One region of the Aminobacter sp. Piv2-1 genome, then DNA from elsewhere that is predicted to be linked to it. Evidence: predicted binding sites of a transcription regulator. Region 1 holds the regulator's gene; the other holds the start of a gene.
The links. The regulator LexA, encoded in region 1, represses DNA repair genes until DNA is damaged. The targets are predictions, from matches to a motif close to TGTTCNNNNTGTGTTCNG.
Positions count from the first base shown of each region.

Region 2: the regulator LexA is predicted to act here: its motif matches at 2,637-2,654, upstream of AmiPiv_RS22145 (ImuA family protein).

Region 1 covers NZ_JARKMU010000016.1:48,548-53,291, forward strand. Annotated here, with positions in the region: gene AmiPiv_RS23400 (ComEC/Rec2 family competence protein) at 1-1,348, shown strand, start outside; gene lexA (transcriptional repressor LexA) at 1,626-2,342, opposite strand; gene AmiPiv_RS23410 (molybdopterin molybdotransferase MoeA) at 2,448-3,653, opposite strand; gene moaC (cyclic pyranopterin monophosphate synthase MoaC) at 3,654-4,133, opposite strand; gene trpC (indole-3-glycerol phosphate synthase TrpC) at 4,135-4,744, opposite strand, start outside.
Region 2 covers NZ_JARKMU010000014.1:72,933-77,676, forward strand. Annotated here, with positions in the region: gene AmiPiv_RS22125 (NAD(P)/FAD-dependent oxidoreductase) at 1-818, opposite strand, end outside; gene AmiPiv_RS22130 (HpcH/HpaI aldolase/citrate lyase family protein) at 915-1,805, shown strand; gene AmiPiv_RS22135 (DUF1737 domain-containing protein) at 1,827-2,033, shown strand; gene AmiPiv_RS22140 (metallopeptidase family protein) at 2,062-2,484, opposite strand; gene AmiPiv_RS22145 (ImuA family protein) at 2,676-3,683, shown strand; gene AmiPiv_RS22150 (DNA polymerase Y family protein) at 3,625-4,744, shown strand, end outside.

The sequences.
Region 1 (4,744 bases):
CATTTCCGGTGCCGAAGTTGCGGCGCAGCGCAGCTTCATCATGCTCGCCGTCATGTTGACGGCCGTGCTGTTCGACCGCGCCGCCCTGACCATGCGCAACCTCGCGATCTCGGCCATCATCGTCATTCTCGCATCTCCCCACGAGGTGGTCGGTCCGAGCTTCCAGATGTCGTTCGCGGCAACCGCGGCACTGGTCGGCGCTTATGGCTGGTGGTCGGACAGGCCGACCGACCAGGCGCAACCGGCGATCCAGCGTTCGCTCGCGGCAAAGACGTGGCGCAGGCTCTGGGCCCTGGCAGTCGGGCTTCTGGCAACCTCGCTGATCGCCGGGCTGGCGACGAGTGTGTTCGGGGCGTGGCATTTCCAGCGCATCTCGCCGCTCAGCCTCTTCGCCAACCTGGCGGTGATGCCCATCGTCTCGGTGCTGGTGATGCCTTTTGCGGTTGCCGCCGGCGTGCTGATGCCGCTTGGCCTGGATGGGCTGTTCCTCGACACGATGGGGCGGGGTCTGGGCGCGATGATCGCCCTGGCGCAATGGTTCTCCGAGCGGTCGCCGGTCGACGCCGTCCGCCTGATTTCCGCCCGGTCGGTGATCCTCGTGACGGTTGCGCTCTGCGTCGCCTCCATGGCGACCACCCGGCTGAGGTTAGCCGCCCTGCCGTTCGCCGCGAGTGGATTGCTGCTGCTCGGCGAGGCAAGGACGCCAGACATATTGATCTCCGAAGACGGCCGGCTGGTCGGCGTGCCGACAGCGGACGGCAGGCTGGCGGTCAACCGCGCACGTCCGAGCGACTTCATCACCGACAGCTGGAAGAGGGCGGTTGTGGCGGAGGACCTGGTCGGCCCGGTTGGCGCGGGCGGCAAGGCGGCCCCGACCGCGAAGGCCTCCGCCGCGCGGCCAGATGCCGCGCTGCCGCCAGAGTCGGCCATGTCCCTGCAAGGAGAAGAAAAACCGGACCGCCGGCGGGCCTTTATCTGCGACGGCGGCCTTTGCACCATCGAGCACCCGTCAGGCGCCGTGATCGCCTATGCCGGCAACGCGGCAACGGCGAAACCTGCATGCGTCGTGGCGAGCCTGATCGTGATCGACGACGCGACGGCGCGGGACCCGTGCGCGAATTCGGCGACGACCGTGGTCACCAAGCGCGACCTGGCGCGTTTCGGCAGCGTGGCCGCGTTCTTGCCTGAAAAAGGGGAGGCGGCGGTCCGTCAAATCGAAATCCAGAGGGCGATAGCCGAGCCGTACCGGCCATGGCATGCGCAGCGGGCGTTCTCCCGCGAGGCGCGGGGCCTGCCGCCCTTCCGCCGGGACCGTGCAAAGCCGCCAGTGGAGAAGGCTGCGCCATAGAGCGTTTTGCAGCCAGACAGAAGCGCCCGGCATCGCATGAATGCGGTCGAGAAAGGCAGCCAGGCGCAGAATGCGCATTCTTCGGAATGCCCGCCGAGCTAGCCCGGACGCGCTGCACCCTGACCGGATGCTCTGCCCCCTGAGAGGCGATCGCTCCTAACCAGCGCTGGGCGAGTTGAGGGCGTTTCCGCCTTCCCTCGCATCGCGAAAGCGCTCTATCTCCTCGCTTTCACGCAATCCCGGGCGGAAAATCGCTTCGCGCTTTTCCTGAATTGCCCTAGTAGCGCCGGATCAGCCCGACCAGCTTGCCCTGTACCTTGACCCGGTCGGGGCCGAAGATGCGGGTTTCATAGGCGGGATTGGCGGCCTCGAGCGCGATCGATGCGCCCTTGCGGCGGAAGCGCTTGAGCGTCGCCTCCTCGTCGTCCACCAGGGCGACGACGATCTCGCCCGGATTGGCGCTATTGGCATTGCGGATGATGACAGTGTCGCCGTCGAAGATGCCGGCCTCGATCATCGAATCGCCCTTGACCTCGAGCGCATAGTGCTCGCCGCCCGAAATCATGTCCGGCGGCACCGAGATCGAATGCGTCCTGTGCTGGATGGCGTCGATCGGCACGCCGGCGGCGATGCGTCCCATCACCGGGATGGCGACCGCCGCACCTGCGTCGTCGTCATTGCCGGCCGAGAGCGCGCGCGACGGCTCGGGCTTGCGCCCAAGGCTGCCTTCGATGACACTCGGCGAGAACTTCCTGGCGGCGTTGAGGCCCGGAGCGATCGAGTCTGGCAGACGGATGACTTCCAGCGCGCGTGCCCTGTTGGGCAGACGCCGGATGAAGCCGCGCTCCTCGAGCGCGGTGATCAGGCGATGGATGCCCGACTTGGAAGCGAGGTCCAGCGCCTCCTTCATCTCGTCGAAGGACGGGGGGATGCCCGCCTCCTTCAGCCGCTCATGGATGAACAGCAGAAGCTCGTGTTGTTTGCGCGTCAGCATCGCTGCCCCCAAGGGAATCGAAAGAAAAACAAACCCGGAACAAACACTATATGTTCCAGTTGTGTTCCGCAACCGATTAAATTTTGGTGAAGGTGCCGAGGGCGGTCAGCGCAGCATGAGCACCCGGCAGCCAGTGCCAGATTCGGCAGCTGGTGCGAAGGGCTCGCGGATGATGACGCAATTGGCTTCGGCCAGGGTTCGCAGCATCGACGAGTCCTGGACCCCGAAGGGCATGGCGACCAGGCCGGCGTCGGTCTCGCTCACCATGCCGCGCACATAGTCCTGGCGCAGGTCGTTTGCCTTCATGGGCGCACCGAGCACGGCCTCGCGGATGTCGGGTGCGTAGACCCGTCCGGCAAGCTTTGCCAGGAGCGGCTTCAGGAAGAGGTGCGAGCAGATGAGGCTCGCCACCGGATTGCCGGGAAGGCCGACGCAGCGAGTCTCGCCGAGCCGTCCGAACATCAGCGGCTTGCCCGGGCGCATGGCGATCTTCCAGAAGTCGAGCTTCATGCCGAGGTCGGTCAGCACGCCGTGCACCAGGTCGTGGTCGCCGACCGAGGCGCCGCCGAGGGTGACGATCACGTCGGCTGCGGCGTCGAGCGCCTCCCGGACGAGTGCGGAGATCGATTCGGTCTTGTCGGGCGCTATGCCGAGATCGAGGACGCGGGCGCCGACCGAGCGGGCAATGGCCGCCACGCCGTAGGCATTGGAAGAGATGATCTGGTCGGGGCCGGGCGTGCTTCCCGGCGGCAGCAATTCGTCGCCGGTGGCGATGATCGCGACCAGCGGCGCGCGTTGCACGTCGAGCGTCGGATGGTTGGCGGCGGCCGCGAGCGACAGCGCTGCCGGGTCGATCAGGCGCCCGGCATCGAGGATGAGATCGCCTTCGTTGAAGTCGAGGCCCTTGGTACGGATGTTGCGGCCGGGCGCGGTCGGCTCGAACACCTCGACCTCGCCGTTGCCGAGATCGCGCACGTTTTCCTGGATGACCACCGTGTCCGCTCCGGCCGGCACAGGCGCGCCGGTGAAGATGCGCACGGCCTGGCCGCGCGCGATCTTTCCGGCGAACTGCCGCCCGGCAGCCGCCTCGCCGATCAGCGCAAGCCGGGCGGGCAGGTCGGCGATGTCCTGCGCGATCACCGCATAGCCGTCCATCGCCGAGGCATCGAAGGGCGGCTGGGTGCGCAGGGCGTGGAGCGGCGCGCCAAGGACACGTCCGAAAGCTTCGTCGAGGCCGACGCGTTCCGTGCCCGCCGTGGCCGCGCCTTCGAGCAGCCGTTCAAGCGCGTCGGCGACCGGCAGCAGCGCCATCTAGTCGACAGCCCTGTAGTCGCCCGACTTGCCGCCGGTCTTCTCGACCAGGCGGATGCCGGAGATCACCATGCCGCGGTCGGCGGCCTTGGCCATGTCGTAGATGGTCAGGCAGGCGACGGAGGCAGCGGTCAGCGCCTCCATCTCGACGCCGGTCTTGCCGGTGACGCGCGCCAGCGCGGTCACCCTGAGGCCGGGCAGCGATTCGTCCGGCTCGATCTCGACCGACACCTTGGTCAAGAGGATCGGATGGCAGAGGGGTACCAGCTCGTGCGTGCGCTTGGCGGCCATGATGCCGGCGATGCGCGCCGTGCCCAGAACGTCGCCCTTCTTGGCGTTGCCGGACAGGATCAGCGCCAGCGTCTCGGGGCGCATCGTCACGGTGCCCTCGGCGATCGCGGTGCGGGTCGTCTCGGCCTTGTCGCCGACGTCGACCATGTTGGCCTCGCCGGTGGCGCCGATGTGGGTGAGGGCGGCCATGTCAGGCGCTCGCCGCGACCGGGCTGCCTTCGAGCAGCGCCCGCGTGGCCGCGGCCACGTCGGCCTGGCGCATCAGGCTCTCGCCGACGAGGAAGCTGCCGATGCCCGATTTTTCAAGCCTCAGGCAATCCTGGTGGGTGAAGATACCGCTCTCGCCGACGAGCAGGCGGTCCGCCGGGACCATCGGCGCCAGGCGCTCGGACGTCTCCAGGCTCACCTCGAAGCTGCGCAGGTTGCGGTTGTTGATGCCGAGCAGGCGCGAGGCGAGCTTCATGGCCCGCTCCGTCTCGGCTTCGTCGTGGACCTCGATCAGCGCGTCCATGCCGAGCTCGAAGGCCGTGTCCTCGAGCCGCCTGGCGTCGTCGTCCGTCAGGCTCGCCATGATGATGAGGATGGCGTCCGCACCCCAGGCGCGGGCTTCATGCACCTGGTAGGGCTCGAACATGAAGTCCTTGCGCAAGGCGGGCAGGGTGCACGCGTCGCGGGCGGCGGTCAGGAACTCCGGCGCGCCCTGGAACGACGGCGTGTCCGTCAGCACCGAAAGGCAGGCCGCCCCGCCTTCGGCATAGGCGCGGGCGAGCGCCGGCGGATCGAAATCGGCGCGGATCAGG
Region 2 (4,744 bases), on a different contig from region 1:
GCCTGCTCGCCGTCCTCGCTCTCGGCCCCGCCGGTAATGTAGACCGAGCCCTCAGGCCGGACATAGACGCCGCTCGGGTCGACCATCAGCGGCATGTCGTCGAAGCGGTCGCGCGCCTCGAACACGAAGACGTTGCGCTTGCGCGGCTCGACCGGCAGCACCAGGCCTGCCATGGCCGAGACCTTGCCGGCGTTGGGGCCGGCGGCGTTGATGATGGTGCCGGCTTCGAGCCTTTCGCCGTTCGTCAGCGTCACGGCCACGACGCGATTGCCCTGCCGCTCGATGCCGGCGACCTCGGCGGTGATCAGGTCAACGTTCTTGGTCTTCAGCGCCTTGCGGAACAGGCCGAGCATGGCATGCGCGTCGAACCAGCCTTCGCCCGTCCGGCCATAGGCGCCGGCGGAAATGCCTTCGGTCGAGATCCACGAGAAGCGCTTCGAGAGCTGTCCGGCGTCCTCGAGCACGATGTCGGCGCCCTCGGCCATCTGCGCCTCGTGGTTGGCCTTGAGGATCGGCAGGCCGTTCTCGCCGGCCAGGATCAGGTAGCCGCCCTCGCGGAAGCCGATGTCGGCGTCCGCGCCGAACTCGTCCTTCAGCCGCCGGAACAGGCCGAGCGTGAACTGCGACAGGCGGATGTTCTCGGGGATCGAGAACTGCTGGCGGATCGAGGCGCAGGACAGCGTGGTCGCGGCCGTGGCGAATTGCGGATCGCGTTCGACCAGCGCGATCGAGCCGGTAAAGCCCTCGTCGCGGAGGTAGTAGGCGATCGAGCTGCCGACGATCGCGCCGCCGATGATGACCACGTCGTAGCGTGCCATGAAATGATTCCGTCTGTTCGGATGGAGGAGAAAAGCAGTTACGCCACCGCCCGGCAAGCACTTGCAAGGGCCAGCATTGCCGGGCAAGAAGACCAGATGTCACATTCTCCGTCCCGCCCCCGCCGTTCGGCGCTGTTCGTGCCCGCCACCAACGAGAAGGCGATCGCCAAGTTGCCGCAGCTTGCCTGCGACGCCGTCATCTTCGACCTGGAGGACGCCGTGCTGCCCGAGCACAAGGCTGTGGCGCGCGACAGGCTGGCGGGCTTCTTCGCCGAAAGGCCGGCGGGCAACCGCGAATTCCTCGTCCGCATCAATTCGCTGGCGAGCCCCTGGGGCGTGGAGGATCTCACCGCGGCGAGCGGATGGGCTATCGACGGCGTGCTCCTGCCCAAGATCGCGACGCCGCGCGACATCATCGAGGCGGGCGACGTGCTCGACGACAACGACGCGCCCGACGGCGTCCGGCTCTGGGCGATGATCGAGACGCCGCGCGCGCTGGTCAACATCGCCGCCATCGCCGAGCTCGGCCGCGATCCCGCCGCGCGGCTGGCCTGCCTGGTCGCCGGGCTCAACGACCTCGCCAAGGACACCGGCGTGATGCTCACGCCCGACCGCCGCTACCTGCAGGCCTGGCTGATGCAGATGGTGCTCGCGGCGCGGGCCGGCGGCGTCGACATGCTCGACAGCGTCTCCAACGATTTCCGCGACCTCGATGCCTTTTCGAGCGAATGCCGGGAGGCGGCCGCGATGGGCTTTTCGGGCAAGACGGTGATCCATCCCGCCCAGATCGGCCCCGCCAACGAGGCGTTCTCGCCCTCGCCCGAGGCGCTTGCCGAGGCGCGCGCCGTGGTCGATGCCTTCGCGCTTCCGGAAAATGCCGGGCGCAGTGTAATCTCGCTCGAAGGCAAGATGGTCGAGCGGCTGCATCTCGCCCAGTCCGAAAGGCTGCTCGCCCGGGCGGCGATGATCGAGAAGCTGAAGAACTGACAGCTCGACGCGGAGACAAGCATGAAACTCTACCGCTTCCTGACCGGCCCCGACGACGCCACCTTCTGCCACAAGGTGACGGCGGCGCTGGACAAGGGCTGGCACCTGTTCGGCTCGCCCACCTATTCCTTCGATGCCGAGACCAAGGCCATGCGCTGCGGCCAGGCCGTGGTCAAGGACGTCGACGGCGTCGAATACGATCCCGCCATCAAGCTCGGCGATTTCTGAGCGGGTGAATGCGGGGGAGGCGCCGCGTTCAGTCGACCGACGCTTCCAGCTTTTCCATGTCGTCGTCGGAAAGGCCGAAATGGTGGCCGATCTCGTGGATCAGCACATGGGTGACGATGTCGCCCAGCGTCTCCTCGTTCTCCGCCCAGTAGTCGAGGATCGCCCGGCGGTAGAGGGTGACGCGGTTGGGGCCTTCGCCGGTCTGCGGGTTCCAGCGCTCGGCGATGCCGCGCCCCTCGAACAGGCCGAGCAGGTCGAAGGGCGTCTCCAGCGACAGGTCGTCCATGATCTCGTCGGTCGGGAACTCGGCGATCTGGATGACGACGTCGCCGGTGAGGGCGCGGAATTCTTCCGGCAGGTGGGCATAGGCTTCGAGCGCCAGGAGCTCCATCTCCTCGATCGAGGGCGACAGCTGGTCGTGCCAGGCGCGGGTCTTGTAGATGCGGGCCATTCTTTTTCCTTTTGAGGGCATATAGCCTTTCACCGCACGCCTTACGAGGCCTTTGCCGTGGCGGGGATGATTTAGGGCCGGAGGTGCTTGCCCTGAGAGGAATAGATTCTCATCGAATCGGCTTGACTCTCCCCGATGGCTCTGGAATCTATAAGAACATAACAGGAACACACTGAGGAAGGCAGACCGGCATGGCGACCAGCGCCGTGGCGCGGGACGTCGTTTTTGCCCTGCGCCAGAAGATAGCGAAGATCGAGGGGACGCTGGCCGAAAGGCTGGCCCCACCTTCCGACGGCCAGTCTTCCGCCGGCCAGCCGGCTGCCTGTCTCCTGGTTCGCCGCAACGGTCTTGCCTCGGCGCGCGACTTCTTCCTGCCGACCGGCGTCGAGCGCCTCGACGAAATCTTGGGTGGAGGGTTGCCGAAGGCGGCGTTGACCGAGATCCACGCGGCCGAGACCCGCAATGCCGGCGCCGCCGCAGGGCTCGCGCTCTGTTTCGTCAGCCGCATGCTGAAGGAGCGGTCGCGGCCGCAGGATCTGGTCCTGTGGGTCGGCACGTCCGAGATTTTCCGCGAGGCGGGGCTGCCCTATGCGCCGGGCCTTTCAAGGTTCTTCGGCATTCCTGCCGAAAGCCTGCTGCTTGCCGAGGCGCCGAAGCCGGCCGACGTGCTCTGGATCGCCGAGGAGGCGGCCCGCATCGAGGAGATCGCGACAATCGTGGTCGAGATGCGGGGCAATCCGCGCGGCGTCGACCTCACTGCGACGCGCCGCCTGCACCGGCGGGCGCAAGACAGCGGCCGTCCCGTCTTCCTGCTGCGCCAGTCGGCCGAGCCGGAGCCCACGGCCGCGCCCGTCAGGCTGGTCGCAGCACCTGCGTCGGCCACCCTGCGGCAAACGCTTCTCGGGCCGCTGGCCGGTTCGATCGCAGCACCCGCATTCGCCGTCGAGATCGGCAAGAGCCGCACGGCTCTGCCCGGCAGCTTCATTCTGGAATGGAACCCTGATGCACGAACCCTCGCAGAAAGAAGAGATACCCCAGAGAATCGTGTCGCTGTGGCTACCCCATCTCGCGGCCGAACGCGTACTCAGGCGGCGGCTGGGACGATCCTGGCGTTCAAGCCCGCAACTGGTGAAGCCGCTGGTGACCAGCCATCGCGAGAGCAACACCCAGCGCATCGCCGGCCTCGACGCGCGGGCTGAGGCGCTCCGGCTGAAGCCGGGCATGGGCATAGCCGAGGCGCGCGCCATGCATCCCGACATCGACGTGGTCGAAGCCGATCCCGAGGCCGATCGCAGGTTGCTCGAAGGGCTCGCCGACTGGTGCGACCGCTACACGCCGCTCGTCGCTCTCGATGGCACGGACGCACTGTTCCTCGACATCTCCGGCTGCGCCCATCTCTTCGGCGGCGAAAAGGCGCTGCTCAACGACCTGATGACGCGCTTCTTCCACCAGGGCTTCAGCGTGCGGGCCGGTCTCGCCTCGACGCCGGGGGCGGCATGGGCCGCAGCCAGGTTCGCCACCGGCCATATCCTGGCGCCGGGCAGCGAGCGCAATTTCCTCGCCTGCCTGCCGCTTTCGGCGCTCAGGATCGATGCCAGGACGAAGACGAGCCTCGAGAGCGTCGGGCTGAGGACAGTGGGTTCCATCATGGACGGGCCGCGCGCGCCGCTCGTCCGCCGTTTCGGGGCGGAGCTCATCGAGCGCCTCGACCAGGCGCTCGGCCGGCTCGAAGAGGCGATCTCGCCGCGACTGCCGGTGGCACCGCTTTCGGTCGAACGGCACCTCGCCGATCCCCTGTCGCTCATCGACGATATCGAGCGGCTGGTCGGCCTGCTTGCCGTCACCCTCAAGGTCGATCTCGAACGCAGGGAGGAGGGCGCTCGGGCGCTCGAGCTTCTGCTGTTCAGGGTCGACGGTATGGTCAGTCGCATAACGGTCGGCGCCTCGCGCCCCATCCGCGAGCCGGCCCTGGTGCAGAGGCTGTTCCACGAACGGCTTGCTGTACTGGGCGAAACCATTGATGCCGGCTACGGCTTCGATCTCGTGCGCCTTTCGGCTCTGTCGACGGCCCGGTTCGACGCCCGCCAGGCCGACCTCGCCGGCGAGGTCGACGATGGTGGTGAGGAACTGGCGATCTTTGCCGACCGGGTCGGCGCGCGCCTCGGCGATGCCGCGGTTCTCGAAGCCGTTGCTGTCGAGAGCCACCTGCCGGAACGCGCCGCGCCCGCCATCCCTTACGCCCGGGAAGAGGCTCGCAAGG